DNA from 3 places in the Leclercia pneumoniae genome. Region 1 is predicted to be linked to each of the others. Evidence: predicted binding sites of a transcription regulator. Region 1 holds the regulator's gene; each other region holds the start of a gene.

The links. Region 1 encodes Fur, which represses iron uptake genes when iron is present. Its sites were predicted from a motif close to ATAATAATGAGAACNACTATCAA; they were not measured.
Region 2: zupT (zinc transporter ZupT) is a predicted target of Fur. The motif match lies at 2,395-2,417, and genes of this name have one in related genera.
Region 3: bfd (bacterioferritin-associated ferredoxin) is a predicted target of Fur. The motif match lies at 2,282-2,304, and genes of this name have one in related genera.

The regions. Positions count from the first base shown of each region.
Region 1 is NZ_CP071383.1:1,230,786-1,237,724, forward strand. It holds gene glnS (glutamine--tRNA ligase) at 1-1,003, shown strand, start outside; gene chiP (chitoporin ChiP) at 1,445-2,845, shown strand; gene chiQ (ChiQ/YbfN family lipoprotein) at 2,878-3,207, shown strand; gene fur (ferric iron uptake transcriptional regulator) at 3,318-3,764, opposite strand; gene fldA (flavodoxin FldA) at 4,056-4,586, opposite strand; gene ybfE (LexA regulated protein) at 4,742-5,029, opposite strand; gene ybfF (esterase) at 5,171-5,944, opposite strand; gene seqA (replication initiation negative regulator SeqA) at 6,128-6,670, shown strand; gene pgm (phosphoglucomutase (alpha-D-glucose-1,6-bisphosphate-dependent)) at 6,695-6,939, shown strand, end outside.
Region 2 is NZ_CP071383.1:3,655,560-3,662,498, reverse strand. It holds gene hldE (bifunctional D-glycero-beta-D-manno-heptose-7-phosphate kinase/D-glycero-beta-D-manno-heptose 1-phosphate adenylyltransferase HldE) at 1-219, shown strand, start outside; gene ubiK (ubiquinone biosynthesis accessory factor UbiK) at 246-542, opposite strand; FMN riboswitch at 664-814, shown strand; gene ribB (3,4-dihydroxy-2-butanone-4-phosphate synthase) at 919-1,572, shown strand; gene zupT (zinc transporter ZupT) at 1,609-2,382, opposite strand; gene ygiD (4,5-DOPA-extradiol-dioxygenase) at 2,579-3,367, shown strand; gene JZ655_RS17725 (glutathionylspermidine synthase family protein) at 3,402-4,562, opposite strand; gene JZ655_RS17720 (DUF1190 family protein) at 4,565-5,236, opposite strand; gene tolC (outer membrane channel protein TolC) at 5,475-6,914, opposite strand.
Region 3 is NZ_CP071383.1:3,906,578-3,913,516, forward strand. It holds gene rplC (50S ribosomal protein L3) at 1-317, opposite strand, end outside; gene rpsJ (30S ribosomal protein S10) at 350-661, opposite strand; gene JZ655_RS19025 (prepilin peptidase) at 1,047-1,520, shown strand; gene bfr (bacterioferritin) at 1,504-1,980, opposite strand; gene bfd (bacterioferritin-associated ferredoxin) at 2,053-2,247, opposite strand; gene tuf (elongation factor Tu) at 2,426-3,610, opposite strand; gene fusA (elongation factor G) at 3,680-5,794, opposite strand; gene rpsG (30S ribosomal protein S7) at 5,891-6,361, opposite strand; gene rpsL (30S ribosomal protein S12) at 6,458-6,832, opposite strand.

The DNA.
Region 1 (6,939 bases):
GGAAGGTATTACGCACTCCCTGTGTACGCTGGAGTTCCAGGACAACCGTCGTCTGTATGACTGGGTGCTGGATAACATCACCATCCCTGTGCATCCGCGTCAGTACGAGTTCTCTCGTCTGAATCTGGAATACACCGTGATGTCCAAGCGTAAACTGAACCTGCTGGTTACCGACAAGCATGTTGAAGGCTGGGATGACCCACGTATGCCGACCATTTCCGGTCTACGTCGTCGTGGTTATACCGCGGCTTCTATTCGCGAATTCTGTAAACGCATTGGGGTAACTAAGCAGGACAACACCATTGAGATGGCCTCTCTGGAGTCCTGTATTCGTGAAGATCTTAACGACAACGCACCGCGCGCAATGGCCGTTATCGATCCCGTGAAGCTGGTGATCGAAAACTACCCGCAGGGTGAGAGCGAGCAGGTCACCATGCCTAACCATCCAAACAAACCTGAGATGGGCAGCCGTGATGTGCCGTTCAGCGCTGAGATCTGGATCGATCGTGCAGATTTCCGTGAAGAAGCGAACAAGCAGTACAAACGCCTGGTGCTGGGTAAAGAAGTGCGCCTGCGTAACGCCTACGTAATCAAAGCAGAACGCGTTGAGAAAGACGAACAGGGTACCATTACCACCATTTACTGCAGCTACGATGCAGAGACCCTGAGCAAGGATCCTGCCGATGGCCGTAAAGTGAAGGGTGTTATCCACTGGGTGAGCGCTGCTCATGCACTGCCGGTAGAAATTCGCCTTTATGACCGTCTGTTCAGCGTACCTAACCCAGGCGCTGCGGATGACTTCCTGGCAACCATCAACCCGGAATCGCTGGTCATCAGACAGGGTTATGCGGAGCCTTCTCTGGCGAATGCTGAAGCTGGCAAAGCCTACCAGTTCGAGCGTGAAGGTTACTTCTGCCTCGACAGCCGCTACGCAACGGCAGACCATTTGGTCTTTAACCGTACCGTGGGGCTGCGTGATACCTGGGCCAAAATCGGCGAGTAATCAGGTCAACCACAAACAAACGCCGCTTCTGCGGCGTTTTTTTTTGCTTATCGATCAGGATTTTATTTATTAGCCGCTTTAACCCCTCGCGAAATTAGTGGTCAATGAGCTGCTACTTTTTTTATAAAATAAACTTACTCATTCCCTAAAAAATGTACTTTTAGAAAGATTAAAGATAATAATTATTCTTAACTATCGATTTTTACTTGAATTTATTATGAAAATATCTGGCTTCTGTTGAATGTTTCAAAACACTACTGATTATGTGCACTTCGTCATAATCCTGCATTTTCCTCTCTTAAAAGCATTGATAATTCGCGTCGCGAAAAATAGTCTAAAGGCGGTGGCAATTTCGGGGATATTTCCAGCCACCGTGACCGCAGGTCTTTTTTATTTTTACGCCGCTTAAGGCGTTTTTAAATCGTCAATGAGGAATACATTATGCGTACGTTTAATGGCAAACGTAGTGCGCTGTCGCTGGCTATCGCCGGTATCACAGCCATGTCAGGTTTTGTGGTCGCCCCTCAGGTGCAGGCCGCCGGTTTTATCGATGACTCTACTCTGACGGGCGGCATCTATTACTGGCAGCGCGAGCGCGACCGTAAAGATGTTACCGATGCGGATAAATATAAAACCAACCTTTCTCATTCGACCTGGAACGCCAATCTCGATTTCCAGTCGGGTTATGCGGCCGATATGTTTGGTCTGGATATTGCAGCGTTCACCGCTATTGAAATGGCAGAGAATGGCGACAGCGCCCATCCAAACGAAATTGCCTTCTCAAAAAGTAATAAAGCCTATTCTGAAGACTGGTCCGGCGATAAGAGCGGGATCAGCCTCTATAAAGCCGCGGCGAAATTTAAATATGGCCCGGTCTGGGCGCGTGGCGGTTATATTCAGCCAACCGGTCAGACACTATTAGCCCCGCACTGGAGTTTTATGCCCGGTACCTATCAGGGTGCCGAGGCCGGAGCCAACTTTGATTACGGTGATGCCGGTGCGTTGAGCTTCTCTTACATGTGGACGAACGAATATAAATCGCCGTGGCACATCGAAATGGATAAGTTTTATCAAAATGATAAAACCACCAAAGTGGATTATCTTCACTCCTTCGGCGCGAAATATGACTTCAAAAATAACCTGGTGCTGGAAGCGGCATTTGGCCAGGCGGAAGGCTATATCGATCAGTACTTCGCCAAAGCCAGCTACAAACTGGATATTATCGGCGGCCCACTGACCACCACTTATCAGTTCTACGGTACGCGCGATAAAGTCAGCGACGGCAGCGTTAACGATATTTATGATGGCACCGCATGGCTGCAGGCGCTTACCTTCGGCTACAAGGTAGGGCAGGTGGATTTACGCCTCGAAGGGACCTATGTGAAGGCCGACGGGCAGCAGGGTTACTTCCTGCAACGTATGACGCCAACCTACGCCTCCTCTAATGGTCGACTGGACGTATGGTGGGATAACCGTTCTGACTTCAACGCCGATGGCGAAAAAGCAATCTTCTTTGGCGCTATGTATGATCTGAAAAACTGGAACCTGCCAGGCTGGGCGGTGGGAGCATCTTATGCTTACGCCTGGGATGTAAAACCGGGCGATATGGCGACCCCAGACGCCTATTACGATCCTAACTACCGTCTGAAAGAGTCTGCTTACAGTCTGGACGCGATTTATACCCTGCAGGATGGGCGTGCGAAAGGCACCATGTTTAAGCTGCACTTCACCCAGTACGACAACCACTCCGACATTCCGAGCTACGCTGGTGGCTATGGCAACATCTTCCAGGATGAGCGTGACGTGAAGTTTATGGTTATCGCACCGTTCACCATTTTCTGATGCGCATCGCGCAGACTGGAGCAAAGAGTATGTTGAAAAAAATGGTTCTTGTGGCCGTGCTGGCCTCGGGGCTGGCGGCTTGCGCCCACTCTCCGGCACAGAAAGAGGATTCACGCCTGAAAGAGGCTTACAGCGCCTGTATTAATACGGCGCAAGGCTCCCCGGAAAAACTGGAGGCCTGCCAGAGCGTGCTGAACGTGCTAAGGAAAGAGAAAGCACATGAACAGTTTGCTACGCAGGAGAACGTTCGCGTAATGGATTATCAGGCCTGTATACAGGCGCGTAAAACAGGTAACGATCAGGAAGTGGCAAAACGCTGCGATAAAATCTGGCAGGAAATACGTAACAACAACGCACAGTAAGTGGTTGTTATCATACCCGGTGGCGCATTCATCTGCGGCACCGGTTTTTTTTGCCTTCTGATGGGCAAAAAAAAGCCAACCGTCAGGTTGGCTCAGAGTACGAGAAGTGATTAACGGGCGTCGTGCGCGTGATCGTCTTCGCGGCAATCGCCTTCAGCACAGTGACCATACAGGTAGAGGCTGTGGTTGGTCAGACGAATGCCATGACGAGCGGCGATTTCGCGCTGACGTAATTCGATGGAATCATCACTGAATTCGATCACTTTGCCGCAATCCAGGCAAATCAGGTGATCGTGATGGTGCTGCTGAGTCAGTTCGAAAACAGACTTGCCGCCTTCGAAATTGTGACGGGTTACAATGCCGGCGTCATCAAACTGGTTCAGAACACGATAAACGGTAGCCAGACCAATCTCTTCGCCCATGTCGATAAGACGTTTATATAAGTCTTCCGCACTGACATGATGGTTTACCGGTTCCTGAAGTACTTCCAAAATTTTAAGACGAGGAAGCGTGACTTTCAGCCCGGCCTTCTTTAATGCGGTATTGTTGTCAGTCATGCGGAATCTGTCCTGTTGCTAAACGATTCACTTCAAACAGAGAAGTGACAGAAAATGCAGTTGAGATAATGCGTCTCATTATAGAACTGCCATGCTTAAATGAAAACTGCAAGCCTCAAGCAAAGTATGCTTATAAAAACGTGGTGCTGCCAACAAAGTTGTTATCAAGCTACCCCGTTTGACCTGGATCATTGTACAGGTATGAAAGCAAAAGTTAAAAATTTGTAGCAATTATTTTGATTGATATTACCTATCAATACAGCGCAGCGTCATCGCTGCGCTGTATTGCAATCAGGCATTGATAATGGCGTCGAGCTGCAGCTCTTCACGAATCTGCTTAACCCATTTATCAACGCGCTCTGCGGTCAGCTCTGGCTGACGATCTTCATCGATGGCCAGGCCCACAAAGTTATTATCATCCGCCAGACCTTTAGAGGCTTCGAAGTGATAGCCCGCCGTTGGCCAGTGACCCACGATCACGGCGCCGCGTGGTTCGATGATGTCGCGAATCGTACCCAGGGCATCGCAGAAGTACTCTGCGTAGTCTTCCTGATCCCCACAGCCGAAGAGGGCAACCAGCTTACCGGTGAAGTCTACCTCTTCGAGGGACGGGAAGAAGTCATCCCAGTCACACTGCGCTTCGCCGTAGTACCAGGTCGGGATGCCCAGCAGCAGAATATCGTAGCCTTCCAGATCTTCTTTGCTGCTTTTAGCTATGTCATGAACATCGGCAACGTCTTTACCCAACTGTTTTTGAATGTTTTTTGCGATGTTTTCCGTGTTACCGGTGTCGCTGCCGAAAAAAATGCCGATGATAGCCATGAGTAAAATAACCTCTTGAAACTTAATAGTATGGTGGCGCAAATTGTCCACGGATAAGGGCAATCATAGCAGAACAGAGAAGCCTGCGGAAACTGCTATCGCGCAGGACTGCACTCTGTGCTACATGAAAACAAGAAGAAGGGGATTTTTCTGACTTAGGCTTTGCCGTGCAGCTGTTCCAGCTGCAGCATCAGCATCTCTTCGATAAGTTCGCTACGGCTCATCTCCCGGGCCGCGGCCAGTTCGTTCAGGGCATCTACGGCGTCAGCGTTCAATTTTAACTCGACGCGTTTAAGCCCACGACTTTTATCGCGTTTAAGTTGGTTGCGCTTATTGATGCGCAGCTGTTCATCGCGCGAAAGCGGATTGGTTTTCGGTCGTCCCGGGCGACGCTCATTCGCGAACAGATCTAGTGTCGTGCGGTCCGTTTGTTCTTTGGCCATGATTTTGAGACTTCGGGGGAAACAAAGACGCCCTGCTAAAGCCCGGGCGATAAGCGCGCCATCATACATCACCGAAAACAGCACGCCAACGACTGGTCGCCCCCAGACGACCGGTCGCTTTCTTTTTAATCAATTTTTTAATCAATTCTCGCCTTCAGCGAGGTAACGACGGATGGCACGTAGCACGGCATCAGGTTTTTCAGCATGAACCCAGTGTCCTGCCCCCGCAATGACATGCGCCCGGGCCTGAGGGAATTGCGCCAGAAGTGCTTCACGGTAAGCCTCGGTAACGTAAGGTGAGTTGCCACCGCAAATAAAGAGCGTCGGATGCGGCCAGACCGGAACGGTCTGCCAGCCCACAATATTGGCATATTGATCCCACAACACAGCAACATCGAAGCGCCAGGCGCCATCAATAAAGGATTTCAGCAAGAACTGCACCACCCCCTCTTCATCGAGATGCTGGCGCATAATCGCAGCGGCCTGCTGGCGTGTCGTCACCGCTGCGTCCGTGACCGCATTGATAGCAGCAAAGATCTCATCATGACGACGTACTTGATAATTAACCGGCGCCACATCAATGACCACCAGCCCCGCAATGCGTTCCGGGGCCAGCGCCGTCAGCGCCATCACCGCTTTGCCGCCCATCGAGTGGCCAATCAATACGGCTTTCTCAATGTTGTGCGCATCCAGCGTGTCCAGCAGATCCTGAGCCATCGCGGCGTAGGTCATTTCAGAGGAACGAGGCGACTGACCGTGGTTACGCATATCCACCTGCAGGATATCGTGATCGGTGACTAAATCCCGCGCCAGCACGCCCAGGTTATCCAGGCTACCAAACAGACCGTGAACCAGAACAACGGGAGAATTATTGTGCGGCGATTGTGCAGATTGCGCTCGGGTATTTAATTTCATGGCAAAGTTCTTTTTTTACGGATGTCAGGTTAGGGTATTATGTTGACCATTCTGCCGCCCGGCTGCAAGGAAACAGTTTAATCTGACTTTTGCCGCCACTCAGGTTTGACGCTATCCGCTGTTGGGTTTAGACCTTATACTCCCAACGACTTGTATTCAGATAAGATATCGCACTGGATTAAGATGAAAACAATCGAAGTTGATGACGAGCTCTATCACTATATTGCCAGCCAGACCCGGCATATCGGCGAGAGCGCGTCCGACATTTTACGGCGCATGCTGAAAGTTTCTAATGCCACCCTGTCTGCCGCTCCGGCCACCAAAGAAGTGCGCCTGCCTTCTGCGCCTGCGCAAGAAAAGCCGAATACCCCGGCAAAAGACAGAGTGCGCGCGATGCGCGAGCTCCTGCTCTCGGACGAATACGCGGAACAAAAGAAAGCCGTCAACCGCTTTATGCTGGTGCTGTCTACACTGTATTCACTGGATAACAAGGCATTCGCTGACGCAACAGAATCTCTGCATGGCCGCACCCGCGTCTACTTCGCGGGCGACGAGCAGACCCTGTTGCAGAATGGCAATCAAACTAAGCCCAAACATGTTCCTGGTACGCCGTACTGGGTCATCACCAATACCAACACGGGACGCAAGCGCAGCATGATCGAACATATCATGCAGTCCATGCAGTTCCCGGCGGAATTGACTGATAAGGTTTGCGGTACAATCTAACCCTTGCATTGGAAGGATCAGGCAATGGCAAATCACACTCGTGCGGGTCAGCCTGCACAACAAAGCGATTTGATTAACGTCGCTCAACTGACATCTCAGTACTATGTGCTGAAGCCTCAGGTGGGCAACGCAGAACACGCAGTGAAGTTTGGTACGTCTGGTCACCGCGGCAGCGCGGCGCGCCACAGTTTTAACGAACCACACATTCTGGCCATTGCCCAGGCCATCGCGGAAGAGCGCGCCAAAAATGGTGTAACCGGTCCATGCTA
Region 2 (6,939 bases), 2.0 Mb from region 1:
GCGGTGGACTGGGTGGTGTCGTTTGAAGAGGACACGCCGCAGCGCCTGATTGCCGGTATCCTGCCCGATCTGCTGGTGAAAGGCGGTGATTATAAGCCAGAGCAGATCGCCGGTAGCGAAGAGGTATGGGCTAACGGCGGTGAAGTGATGGTGCTGAACTTTGAAGATGGCTGTTCAACGACGAACATCATCAAAAAGATACAGAAAGATAGTGAATAAAAAAACGGGCCTGATGGCCCGTTTTTTTATACCTGATCGTCGACCGGTGGAATAGCCGGGGCCGGTTTCACTTCCGCAGGGGTGTTGCGGTTTTCCAGCTCTGTCAGACGTTGCTCAAGCAGGGCGATTTTTTCGCGGGTACGCAACAGCACCTGAGTCTGGACGTCAAACTCTTCGCGGCTCACCAGATCCAGACGCATCAGCTGCGATTGCAGGATCTGACGGATCTTCTTCTCTACATCGTCACCAAAATCACGAATGCCTTTCGGCATGGATTCATGGACCTGACGGGCAATCTGTTCAATTTTTTTCGGGTCAATCATTGTCGTTTCCCTTGATGAAAAGGTGTTAATGACCATTGTAGCGCGTAACGCGGATCCATAAACCAGATTTGTATGAAGCTAATGCGTTGCCGAACATAATCATTAGCGTTATAGTTATCTCGCTTATTCTCAGGGCGGGGCGAAATTCCCCACCGGCGGTAAATCAACCTTACGTTGAAAGCCCGCGAGCGCTTCAGGTGTGAGCCTGAAGGTCAGCAGATCCGGTGTAATTCCGGGGCCGACGGTTAAAGTCCGGATGGGAGAGAGTAACGATCAAGTCGGGCGAGGCCCGCTCACGTTATTTTTTTGCCGCTTTGCGGCGCTCCTAAGACTGCCCTGATTCTGGTAACCATAATTTTAATGAGGTTTATTTACCATGAATCAGACGCTACTTTCCTCTTTTGGTACCCCTGTCGAACGTATCGAACAGGCTCTAACCGCCCTTCGTGAAGGTCGCGGTGTAATGGTGCTTGACGATGAAGATCGTGAAAACGAAGGTGATATGATTTTCGCCGCCGAAACCATGACCGTTGAGCAGATGGCGCTGACCATTCGCCACGGCAGTGGGATTGTCTGCCTGTGTCTTAACGAAGAGCGCCGTAAGCAGCTGGATCTGCCAATGATGGTAGAAAACAACACCAGCGCCTTCGGCACCGGCTTTACGGTAACCATCGAAGCAGCCCACGGCGTGACCACTGGCGTGTCTGCTGCCGACCGTATTACGACCGTTCGTGCCGCCATTGCCGACGGCGCAAAACCTTCCGATCTGAACCGTCCGGGCCACGTCTTTCCGCTGCGCGCGCAGCCGGGCGGCGTTCTGACCCGCGGTGGTCACACTGAAGCAACCATCGATCTGGTGACTCTGGCAGGCTTCAAGCCAGCCGGCGTGCTCTGTGAACTGACCAACGACGACGGCAGCATGGCGCGCGCGCCAGAGTGCATCGACTTTGCCGTGAAGCACAACATGGCCGTTGTCACCATTGAAGATCTGGTGGCCTATCGTCAGGCACATGAGCGCAAAGCCAGCTAATTGAATGAAAAACGCCGGGTTAACCCGGCGTTTTTTTTATCCTATCCCTGCGGTTTGTAGCAGGACCAGACTTAGCCCCATCACCGACATGCCGCAGAGCACGCCATAGCTCGGGTTATTGTTAGGATCGATCTCTTTTGCCAGCGGCATGAGTTCATCCACGGACAACGCCACCATAATCCCCGCGACCGCAGCCATGATGGCCGCCATCACCACCGGTGAAATCAGGCTTCCCAGAATCAGCCATGCCAGCACGCCGCCAAGAATCTCTGCCATACCGGAGATCCCAGCCCAGAATACCGCTTTACGTTTAGAGCCCGTGGCGGCATAGACCGGTCCGGCCACCGCCAGACCTTCAGGAATATTGTGCAATGCCACGGCCAGCGCGATACCAAAGCCCAGCTCAAGGTTATTGCTGGCGGTAACGTAGGTGGCGACCCCTTCCGGGAAGTTATGCAGGCTGATGCCCAGCGTCAGCAGCACGGCGGTACGTTTGATATTGCCCGGCAGCGGTTTCGACCCTTTTTGCATCAGATCCTGCGGATGCGCATGGGGCAGCATCCGGTCCAGCGCAAAGTAACCCAGCAGGCCGAAGACAAACATGCCATAGCCCAGCACCGGCGACATGCCCTCGGTACCCAGCGCGGCGGGCAGCATCTCCATGAGTGATATCAGCAGCATAATGCCCGCGGCAAAGCCGAGGGAGAAGGCCAGCACGCGGTTAGACGGTTTCTGGCCCAGCACGCCGAGAATCGCACCAATAAACGTGGCGGCGCCTGCAAGTATGGTCAGAAGCAAGGGTACTGACATGTCTCTCTCCTTTTGATAACGATTCTCATTAATATTAAGGGCTAAAAGCGGGCAAAGCGAGAGGGCCGCTACGCCTTTACCATTCCCTTACATTCAAATTTCCTGAAGATCATCATCATGCTTATCCGGGTTCATCTTAGCGCGATAGCGCGTAATGTGATGCTATTAAATCGACATCTTATGTAAGGATATCACCATGACTGCTTCTCGTATGCCAGCGCTGTTTTTGGGGCACGGTAGCCCGATGAACGTGCTGGAGGATAACGTCTATACCCGCGCATGGCGTCATCTGGGCGAGACCTTACCGCGTCCGAAGGCTATCGTGGTGGTGTCCGCCCACTGGTTCACCCGCGGTACTGGCGTGACCGCGATGGAAGCGCCGAAAACGATCCACGATTTTGGCGGTTTTCCACAGGCATTGTATGACACGCACTACCCGGCGCCGGGTTCGCCCGAGCTGGCGCAGGCGCTGGTTGAAAGGCTGGCGCCCGTCCCGGTGGCGCTGGATAAAGAGGCCTGGGGCTTCGACCATGGCTCCTGGGGCGTGCTTATTAAGATGTATCCGGAAGCAGACATCCCCATGGTGCAGCTTAGCATCGACAGCACCAAACCGGCGGCCTGGCATCTGGAGATGGGGCGCAAGCTGGCAACATTGCGTGACAAGGGCATTATGCTGGTGGCCAGCGGTAATGTGGTGCACAACCTGCGTACCGCGCGCTGGCATGGCGAACATACGCCCTATCCCTGGGCGACATCGTTCAACGATTTTGTAAAAGCGAATCTTCACTGGCAGGGGCCCGCCGGAGAGCATCCGCTCGCGAATTACCTGGAACACGAAGGCGGCTCGCTGTCGAATCCCACGGCTGAACATTTCTTGCCTCTGCTGTATGTGCTGGGGGCCTGGGATGGTGAAGAGCCGATAACGATCCCGGTCGACGGAATTGAGATGGGGAGCCTGAGCATGTTGTCGGTACAGGTGGGTTAAAACATGCCCGGTAGCGCAGGCCACCGGGCAAGGTTTACTCTACAAAGATGTGCGGATAGAAGCGTGACAGATCCTGGGTAATCAGCGCCCGGTCTTCACGAATACCAATCCCGGCTGGCTCGTCGTTGATAAGCCAGCTGCCAATCAGGACATAGCTGTCGCCAAATTTAGGCAGTTGATAAAACTGCTGGACGATCATTCCCTCTTCACCGTACGGACCTTCAACGGCTTCCACCGTTTTACCGTTTTCGATAATCGATACGTTGGCACCTTCGCGGGAGAAGATCGGTTTCACGACATACTTATCCATGGGCGGATAGTCATCTTCGGCGAAATAAGCAGGCAGCAGGTTAGGGTGATCCGGGAACATCTCCCACAGCATCGGCAACAGCGCTTTGTTCGAGATGATGCTCTTCCATGCTGGCTCCAGCCAGCGCACGCCGGCATCTTCCAGCTTGGTGGAGAACATCTCGCGCAGCATGAACTCCCACGGATAGAGCTTGAACAGATTGCTGATGACCTGGTCCTGCAGATCAGTAAACTGACCTTTCTCACCCAGACCAATGTCTTCCATATACAGAAATTCGGTGGCGACCTCTGCTTCTGCAGCGCAGTCCTGCAGATACTGCACGGTACCCCGATCTTCTACCGTATCGCGGCAGCAGGCCAGATGCAGCAGGTTGAAACCGTGCTGCTCACGCAGCTCGGCAAAGCGCGCAATCAGCTTTTCCTGCAGGCTGTTAAACTGATCGCTACCTTCCGGCAGCTTGCCCGCCTGGAGCTGATCTTCCAGCCAAATCCACTGGAAGAACGCCGCTTCGTACAAGGAAGTCGGCGTATCGGCGTTATTCTCAAGTAGCTTAGGTTCACCAACGCCATCCCACGCCAGATCGAGGCGGGAATAGAGCGACGGTTGATACGTTTCCCAGGACTGGCGAACGAAACCCCAGGTGTGTTTAGGAATGCGGAATTTGGTCATTAGCGCATCGCTGGCAATGACCTTATCGACGACTTTCAAACACATCTGATGCAGTTCGGCAGTCACCTCTTCCAGCTTTTCAACCTGCTCAAGAGTGAGCTTGTAATAGGCCTCTTCACACCAGTACGGTTCGCCGTACATGGTGTGGAAGTTAAAACCATATTCAGTGGCTTTTTCGCGCCAGTCCGGGCGCTCGACAATACTGACTCGTTCCATTATCAGCCGCCCATGGAGCGGGTCGAGGTGCCCGTGGCACTACGCTGCATGGAGGTCTGTTTCGCAACAGATTCCCCAAAGCCGCCGCGGGTCACGGTGCTGGTGGTCGCCGGTTTTGGCGCCATCGCGGTTTTCGGTACCGTCATGGTACGGCCCGGCTGCGCGGCGCCGTATCCCTTACCGCTGGCGTCGGTATATTTGCCGTAGGCAGGGCTGTTCGGATTTTTGGAGCTAAACAGCGGCTGCTGCTGGTAGCCTGCGCCACCGCTCATCAGGCGGCCCATCATATAGCCCGCCATCAGCGGCATCCAGAAACTGCCGCTGGATTGCGCCTGCGCCTGGTTTTCTGGCGCGGTGCCAGCCTGTGCCGGTGTTGGTGCCTGCTGACACTGACCTTCACCGAATTCGGCTACGCAGTCTTCACGGCTGGCGTATTTCGGCGCAGTACGTTCAGCCTCTTTCAGGGCACTGTTGTAAGCGGTGGTACATTCCGCTTTGTTGCCGGTGGCGGTCGCGCAGTCATCAGCGTTCTGATAGAGCGAAACCGTTTCGTCGTTTTGTTCACAGCCCGCCAGCATAAAGACGGCCGTTACGGCCAGTGCGACAGGAGTAAGATGGCGTGCGCCCCAATTTTTGCGGAACGACGCGTGATTGATGGATTTTGTCCGTTTCATTTTTGTCTTCCAGGACCCGGTGGTATTACGTGGTATATAACGCTCAGAATAGAGGATGAGTGGTCGAAAATGAAGCGTAGTGCGGGAATCGAGGGGATCTTTACGTTGGCTTACGTTTATACCGGACAGAGTTCAAACTGCCTGTGCCTCGGCTGTCTGCAATTCGAAGGGATCGGGTTGTATTTATCGGTTGGTGTGAAAACAGACCCGGCCTGAAAAATCAGGCCGGGTTAGCGCATCAGTTGCGCAGCATTCCGGTAGAGACCGGGCGTGCGGCTGGAGCGGCACTGTTCGCGGCATAACCATCAGCGGACGCATCCTGACCTGGATTTTCCGGCGCCACGGATTCTGGCGTGGTAGAGATAGGTTTACCCAGGGAGCTGTTCAAAATCTGCAGGTCCTGTTCATTCAGGGTTCCCAGGGCAGATTTGATGTTCAGCTGGTTAATCAGGTAGTTATAACGCGCATTAGACAGCTGCTGCTTGGCGTTATAGAGCGTGGTCGTCGCATCCAGCACGTCAACAATGGTACGGGTACCCACTGAGTAACCGGCTTCCATCGCATCCAGAGAGCTCTGGGCAGAGACAACGGCCTGTTTATAGGCGTTGATGCTGCTGATGGAGGCGTTCACGTTGTTAAAGGAGGAACGTACAGTCTGCACAACGCTGCGGTGTGCGCTTTCAAGCTGCTCGCTCGCGCCAACAAAGTTGTACTGCGCCTGTTTAACCTGCGAGTTCACCATTCCGCCCTGATACAGCGGCAGGGAGAAGCTCAGGCCAACTTTGTTCTGACCTACGTCAGCGTTATTATTGATGGAGTTGGAGCCGCTGTAACGTGAGTTAGAGATGCTGGAGGAGGCATTCAGATCCAGGGTTGGCAAGTGGCCATCCTGCGCCTGACGAATCTGTTCACGGGCCAGGTCCTGGCTCAGACGTGCCTGCAGCAGGCTCAGGTTACGGTTTTCAGCTTCTTTCAGCAGGGCATTCACCGCCTGCGGCTTATCGGTTTTGAAGCTGTCGACGTTCAGCGAAGCCAGTTGCGGGTAGTAATTACCGGTGACCTGACGCAGCTCTTCAACGGCGTTATCAAGGTCGTTACGCGCGGTCACTTCGTTCGCCAGCACGCTGTCGTACTGTGAACGGGCGTTCTGTACGTCGGTGATCGCCACGAGGCCAACGTTAAAACGCTGGGTGGTCTGATCCAGTTGACGGTAGATAGCCTGTTTCTGGGCTTCGATATAAGAGAGGGTATCGATAGCGCTCAGCACCTTGAAGTAAGCCGTCGCGGTGTTGAGAATCAGGGTTTGTTGATCGGTCTGGAAAGTGACATCCTGAATACCGGCAGATTTTTCCTGCAGGGTCAGAGCACGCCATTTAGACATATCAAACAGAGTCTGGGTTAACTGCAGAGAACCGCTGGTCACGTTTGAGTCCTGACCGTTAGCATCGCGATAGCCGTTAGTGTAGGAATAGTCAGCCCCTAAACCGAGTTGCGGCAGAAGTGGGCTGCGTGCTTCATTAATCTTCTCAAAGGCAGCATCACGGTCGGCAGCGGATTTACGCAGTTCCGGGTTGCTCAGTCGTGCCTGCTTATAAACCTGTAACAGGTCCTCTGCCTGACTCATCGCGCTGAAACCCGTCAGGCTCAGGCCGATGAGAATGGGGAGCAATTTCTTCATTTGCTTTCCTTGTTGTGAAGCTTTG
Region 3 (6,939 bases), 1.7 Mb from region 1:
TTTTTAACTTCAGCAAACAGCTCAACGCTAATGTCCTGACCTACGGTGAACTCTTCGCCTTCAGCAAGACGGAATTCCCACAGACCACGGCCAGCTTCTACGCCAGCTTTAGCGAAGTGACCCGCTTCTGGTTTGGTTACACGGTTAGCTTTTTTAGCACCAGTGGTAACCTGAACAGCGCGGTAGCCATCGTTAGCCAGATCTTTAACCTGAGTAACGCGGTTTGCTTCAACTTCGATTACGGTTACTGGGATAGAAACGCCATCTTCAGTGAAGATGCGGGTCATTCCCACTTTTTTACCGACTAAACCAATCATTGTTTCAACCTCTCAATCGCTCGATGACCTGATTAACCCAGGCTGATCTGCACGTCTACACCGGCAGCCAGATCCAGACGCATCAGAGCATCAACGGTTTTCTCAGTTGGCTCAACGATGTCAACCAGACGCTTGTGAGTGCGGATTTCGTACTGATCACGCGCGTCTTTGTTTACGTGCGGAGAGATCAGAACGGTGAAGCGCTCTTTGCGGGTCGGCAGCGGGATCGGACCACGGACTTGCGCACCAGTGCGCTTAGCAGTCTCGACGATTTCCGCGGTTGATTGATCGATCAGACGATGATCAAACGCTTTAAGGCGGATACGGATTCTTTGGTTCTGCATGAGACCAGAGCTCCAATTATTTTATAAACGAAAATGATTACTCCTCAAACCCATTACGATTGATGGGAGAGTGTAACCGTTCTTACGTAGCTCCCCAATTGGGAGCATTATTGAGTAACAAAATGAGTTACCCTGGTTCAGATTGAACCCGCCGTCAATTACGACAAGCCCGCGCATTATACGTAAATCTGGGCGCGACGCAAGCTTAGTTTAGAAAACAGGCGGTCCAGAACAATTTCGCGTGCTTGCTCGTACCTCTACTGCAACTTCCACACGTTGCGTCTCTTCTTTGGATAGCGCTTTCCAGTTCTGCATCTTGCTATTTGTCGCGCATTTATGGATTTGAGAAAAGTACGGCCATATCCATTGTACTGAGGTTTTTATGATGCTGAATGCCCTCCCCTTCCTGCTAGCGTATCTGGCTTTGACCGCCATTCTCATACGTGCCGATATCCGTACCGGCTTGCTGCCAGACAGGTACCTATGCCCGCTGTTATGGTCCGGACTACTTTTTCATCTCTGTATCAACCCTGACTTTTTGCCAGCCGCGATAACTGGCGCGATGGCAGGTTACGCAGGGTTCGCGCTTATCTATTGGGGTTACAGGCTAGTGTGCAAGCAAGAAGGTATGGGATATGGCGATGTGAAGTATTTAGCGGCTCTCGGTGCATGGCATGGCTGGTGTGTTTTGCCCGTACTGGCGCTCGCCGCGGCGCTGATGGCCACTGTTTATGTGTTGATACGATCAATGATAAAGCCGGGAGAGAAACTGTTTAAAAACCCGCTGCCTTTTGGCCCCTTTATGGCGGCAGCAGGTTTACTTACTGGATGGCAAAGCCTGGTTAGCTTTCCACTTTAATCTGAGACTGTAGATAATTCTGCACACCAATTTTATCGATCAGATCCAGCTCCGTTTCCAGCCAGTCGATATGGCCTTCTTCGTCTGCAAGGATCTGGATCATCATATCGCGGCTCACATAATCATGAACGCTGTCCGCATAGGCTATCGCTTCACGAAGGTCTTTCGCCCCTTCCAGCTCCAGCCGCAGATCGGAACGCAACATCTCCTCGACATCTTCGCCGATACCCAGCTTGCCGAGGTCCTGCAGATTTGGGATACCCTCGAGGAAGAGAATACGCTCGATATACTTATCGGCGTGCTTCATTTCATCGATGGATTCGTGATATTCAACGTCGTTGAGGCGAGTTAAGCCCCAATTCTTGAACATACGTGCATGAAGAAAATACTGATTGATTGCGACAAGCTCATTTCCCAATAATTTATTGAGATAACTTATGATTTTAACATCACCTTTCATTATATAGTCCCTCCGCTTCCACTCATTGAAGCGTAGAACGGGCTACAGGGATGTCAAAAAAAAGATAGGCGCTCAGGCAATCTCTTTGAATTCTGGGATCTGCATCAGTTCATCCTGCATGATCTCACGGGCAGCACGAACGCACTTACCGCATTGATTTCCGACTGGAACAAACTTGCGTAGCTGTTGGAAGGATTGTGGCTGAAATTGACGAACGGCCTGACGGATTTTTTTATCACTCACACCATTACAAAGACAAACGTACATACGCACTCCCGTTCAAAATATGCGCAAAGTGTAAGTGAGAATGGTTATGATTACAATAGCACAAGCCGCAGGATACGCGCCGGGAGAGTACAAAAAATGCGAGAATTTGTGACAGCATTAAATTGTAGAAAACAAAAAAGGACGCCGAAGCGTCCTTTTTTAATTCAGGGATAATTAATTAGCCCAGAACTTTAGCAACAACGCCCGCGCCAACGGTACGACCGCCTTCACGGATTGCGAAACGCAGACCGTCGTCCATCGCGATTGGGTGGATCAGAGTCACAACCATCTTGATGTTGTCGCCTGGCATTACCATCTCAACGCCTTCTGGCAGTTCGATGGTACCGGTCACGTCAGTTGTACGGAAGTAGAACTGCGGACGGTAGCCTTTGAAGAACGGAGTATGACGGCCGCCTTCGTCTTTGGACAGGATGTACACTTCAGATTCGAACTTGGTGTGTGGCTTGATGGAGCCTGGCTTCGCCAGAACCTGACCACGTTCGATTTCTTCACGTTTGATACCACGCAGCAGAACACCAACGTTCTCACCAGCACGGCCTTCGTCCAGCAGTTTGCGGAACATTTCAACGCCAGTACAGGTAGACTTAGCAGTGTCTTTGATACCAACGATTTCAACTTCTTCGCCAACTTTGATGATACCGCGCTCTACACGACCGGTAACAACGGTACCACGACCGGAGATGGAGAATACGTCTTCGATTGGCAGCAGGAACGGCTTGTCAATCGCACGCTCTGGCTCAGGGATGTAAGAATCCAGGTAGCCAGCCAGTTCGATGATTTTCTCTTCCCACTCTGCTTCGCCTTCCAGCGCTTTCAGCGCGGAACCACGAACGATTGGGGTGTCGTCGCCTGGGAAATCGTACTGAGACAGCAGTTCACGAACTTCCATCTCTACCAGTTCCAGCAGCTCTTCGTCATCAACCATGTCGCATTTGTTCAGGAACACGATGATGAAAGGAACGCCTACCTGACGACCCAGCAGGATGTGCTCACGGGTCTGAGGCATAGGGCCGTCAGTCGCAGCAACAACCAGGATCGCGCCGTCCATCTGCGCAGCACCGGTGATCATGTTTTTAACATAGTCGGCGTGGCCTGGGCAGTCTACGTGTGCGTAGTGGCGAGTCGGGGTGTCATATTCAACGTGAGAAGTGTTGATGGTGATACCACGCGCTTTTTCTTCTGGTGCGTTATCGATCTGGTCGAATGCACGAGCAGCACCGCCGTAGGTTTTAGCCAGTACGGTAGTGATTGCAGCGGTCAGAGTAGTTTTACCGTGGTCAACGTGGCCGATAGTACCAACGTTGACGTGCGGTTTTGTACGTTCAAATTTTTCTTTAGACACGGCTATATTCCTTACTATAGTGCTCTCCCCTCTGGAGAGAGCACGGGACTTAGGTTTTAATCCTGTGGATTATTTACCACGGGCTTCGATAACGGCCTGAGCAACGTTGTTCGGTGCATCATCATACTTCAGGAATTCCATGGTGTATGATGCACGACCTTTGGTCAGAGAACGCAGCTGAGTTGCATATCCGAACATTTCAGACAGCGGAACTTCAGCGTGGATCTTAACGCCAGTCACTTCGGATTCTTGACCACGCAGCATACCGCGACGACGGCTCAAGTCACCGATAACGTCACCGGTGTTCTCTTCCGGAGTTTCTACTTCAACCTTCATGATTGGCTCAAGCAGAACTGGTTTCGCTTTCTTAAAGCCATCTTTAAAGGCAAGAGAAGCAGCCAGTTTAAACGCCAGTTCAGAGGAGTCAACGTCGTGGTAAGAACCGAAGTGCAGACGGATACCAATGTCTACTACCGGGTAACCTGCCAGCGGACCAGACTTCAGCTGCTCCTGAATGCCTTTATCAACGGCAGGGATGTATTCGCCAGGAATTACACCACCTTTGATGTCGTTGATGAACTCGTAACCTTTCGGATTAGAGCCCGGCTCCAGTGGGTACATGTCGATCACAACGTGACCGTACTGACCGCGACCACCAGACTGCTTAGCGTGTTTACCTTCGATATCGGTAACTTTAGTACGAATCGCTTCACGGTAAGCAACCTGAGGTTTACCTACGTTCGCTTCAACGTTGAATTCACGCTTCATACGGTCAACGATGATATCCAGGTGAAGTTCACCCATACCAGCGATGATGGTCTGGTTAGATTCTTCGTCAGTCCATACGCGGAAGGACGGGTCTTCTTTCGCCAGACGGCCCAGAGCCAGACCCATTTTTTCCTGGTCAGCTTTGGTTTTAGGTTCAACGGCGATGGAGATTACCGGCTCAGGGAATTCCATACGCTCCAGAATGATCGGGTGATCCGGGTTACACAGGGTGTCACCGGTGGTCACGTCTTTCAGACCGATAGCCGCAGCGATATCGCCCGCGCGAACTTCTTTGATCTCTTCACGTTTGTTAGCGTGCATCTGTACGATACGGCCGAAACGCTCACGAGCTGCTTTCACGGAGTTCAGGATGGTGTCACCGGAGTTAACCACACCAGAGTACACGCGGAAGAACGTCAGGTTACCCACGAACGGGTCGGTAGCGATTTTGAACGCCAGTGCAGAGAACGGCTCGTCATCACTTGCGTGACGCTCAGCCGGAGTATCTTTACCGTCGTCCAGGATACCGTTGATCGCAGGAACGTCTACTGGGGATGGCAGGTAATCAATTACCGCATCCAGCATTGCCTGAACACCTTTGTTCTTGAACGCAGAACCGCAGGTTACCAGGATGATTTCGTTGTTCAGAACGCGCTGACGCAGAGCTTTTTTGATCTCTTCTTCAGTCAGTTCTTCACCACCCAGGTATTTCTCCATCAGCTCTTCAGATGCTTCAGCTGCGGATTCGATCAGGTTCTGGTGCCATTCGTCAGCCAGGTCCTGCATGTCAGCCGGGATATCTTCGTATTCGAAGGTCACGCCTGCATCTGCTTCGTTCCAGTTGATGGCTTTCATTTTCACCAGGTCAACAACACCGGTGAAACCTTCTTCAGCACCAATAGCCAGCTGCAGCGGAACAGGGTTCGCGCCCAGACGGGATTTGATCTGACCAACAACTTTCAGGAAGTTAGCACCCATACGGTCCATTTTGTTAACGAACGCGATGCGTGGAACTTTATATTTGTTAGCCTGACGCCATACGGTCTCAGACTGTGGCTGAACACCACCAACTGCGCAGTAAACCATTACTGCACCATCAAGAACACGCATGGAACGTTCTACTTCGATAGTGAAGTCAACGTGGCCCGGGGTGTCGATGATGTTTACGCGATGCGGTTCATACTGCTTAGCCATACCAGACCAGAATGCAGTAGTCGCAGCGGAAGTGATGGTGATACCACGTTCCTGCTCCTGCTCCATCCAGTCCATGGTAGCTGCACCGTCATGAACTTCACCGATTTTGTGGTTTACACCGGTGTAGAACAGAATACGTTCGGTAGTAGTGGTTTTACCGGCGTCGATGTGCGCACTGATACCGATGTTACGGTAGCGTGCGATGGGTGTTGTACGAGCCATTTGATTCCTCGTTTGTTTCTTTAGGCGTTCAGTTAAGTTACCCAGAGCGGGCGGCTTCTCTGAAGCGCCCGCCTGGTGACTACGACTCCGAAGGGATTACCAACGGTAGTGTGCGAACGCCTTGTTGGCTTCTGCCATACGGTGAACGTCTTCACGTTTCTTAACTGCAGTACCTTTGTTGTCTGCAGCATCAGAAAGTTCGTTCGCCAGACGCAGAGCCATGGATTTATCACCGCGTTTACGAGCAGCTTCAACGATCCAACGCATTGCCAGAGCATTACGACGAACCGGACGAACTTCAACTGGAACCTGATAAGTAGAACCACCAACGCGGCGGGACTTAACTTCTACAGTTGGGCGAACGTTGTCGAGAGCGACTTCGAAAGCTTCCAGTTCATTTTTACCAGAACGCTGAGCCAGGGTCTCAAGCGCGCTGTATACGATTGCTTCTGCAGTAGATTTTTTACCATCTACCATCAGGATATTTACAAATTTTGCCAGCAGTTCTGATCCGAATTTCGGATCTGGAAGGATTTTACGCTGACCAATGACGCGACGACGTGGCATGGGAATACTCCGTTGTTAATTCAGGATTGTCCAAAACTCTAAGAGTTTAGTGTGACATTAAGATAAATCAGTTTGGCCTTACTTAACGGAGAACCATTAAGCCTTAGGACGCTTCACGCCGTACTTGGAGCGAGCCTGCTTACGGTCTTTAACACCAGAGCAGTCGAGCGCACCACGAACGGTGTGGTAACGAACACCCGGAAGGTCTTTAACACGACCGCCACGGATCAGGATCACGGAGTGCTCCTGCAGGTTGTGACCTTCACCACCGATGTAGGAAGTCACTTCAAAACCGTTAGTCAAACGCACACGGCATACTTTACGCAGTGCGGAGTTTGGTTTCTTAGGAGTGGTGGTATATACACGAGTACATACGCCACGTTTCTGCGGGCAGGCTTCCAGCGCAGGCACGTTGCTTTTTGCAACTTTGCGAGCGCGTGGTTTGCGTACCAGCTGGTTAACTGTTGCCATTAAATAGCTCCTGGTTTTAGCTTTTGCTTCGTAAACACGTAATAAAACGACCTCATACAATATGAGGACGCGAAATTTTAGGGCTACGTCGAAAAGGTGTCAAGAAA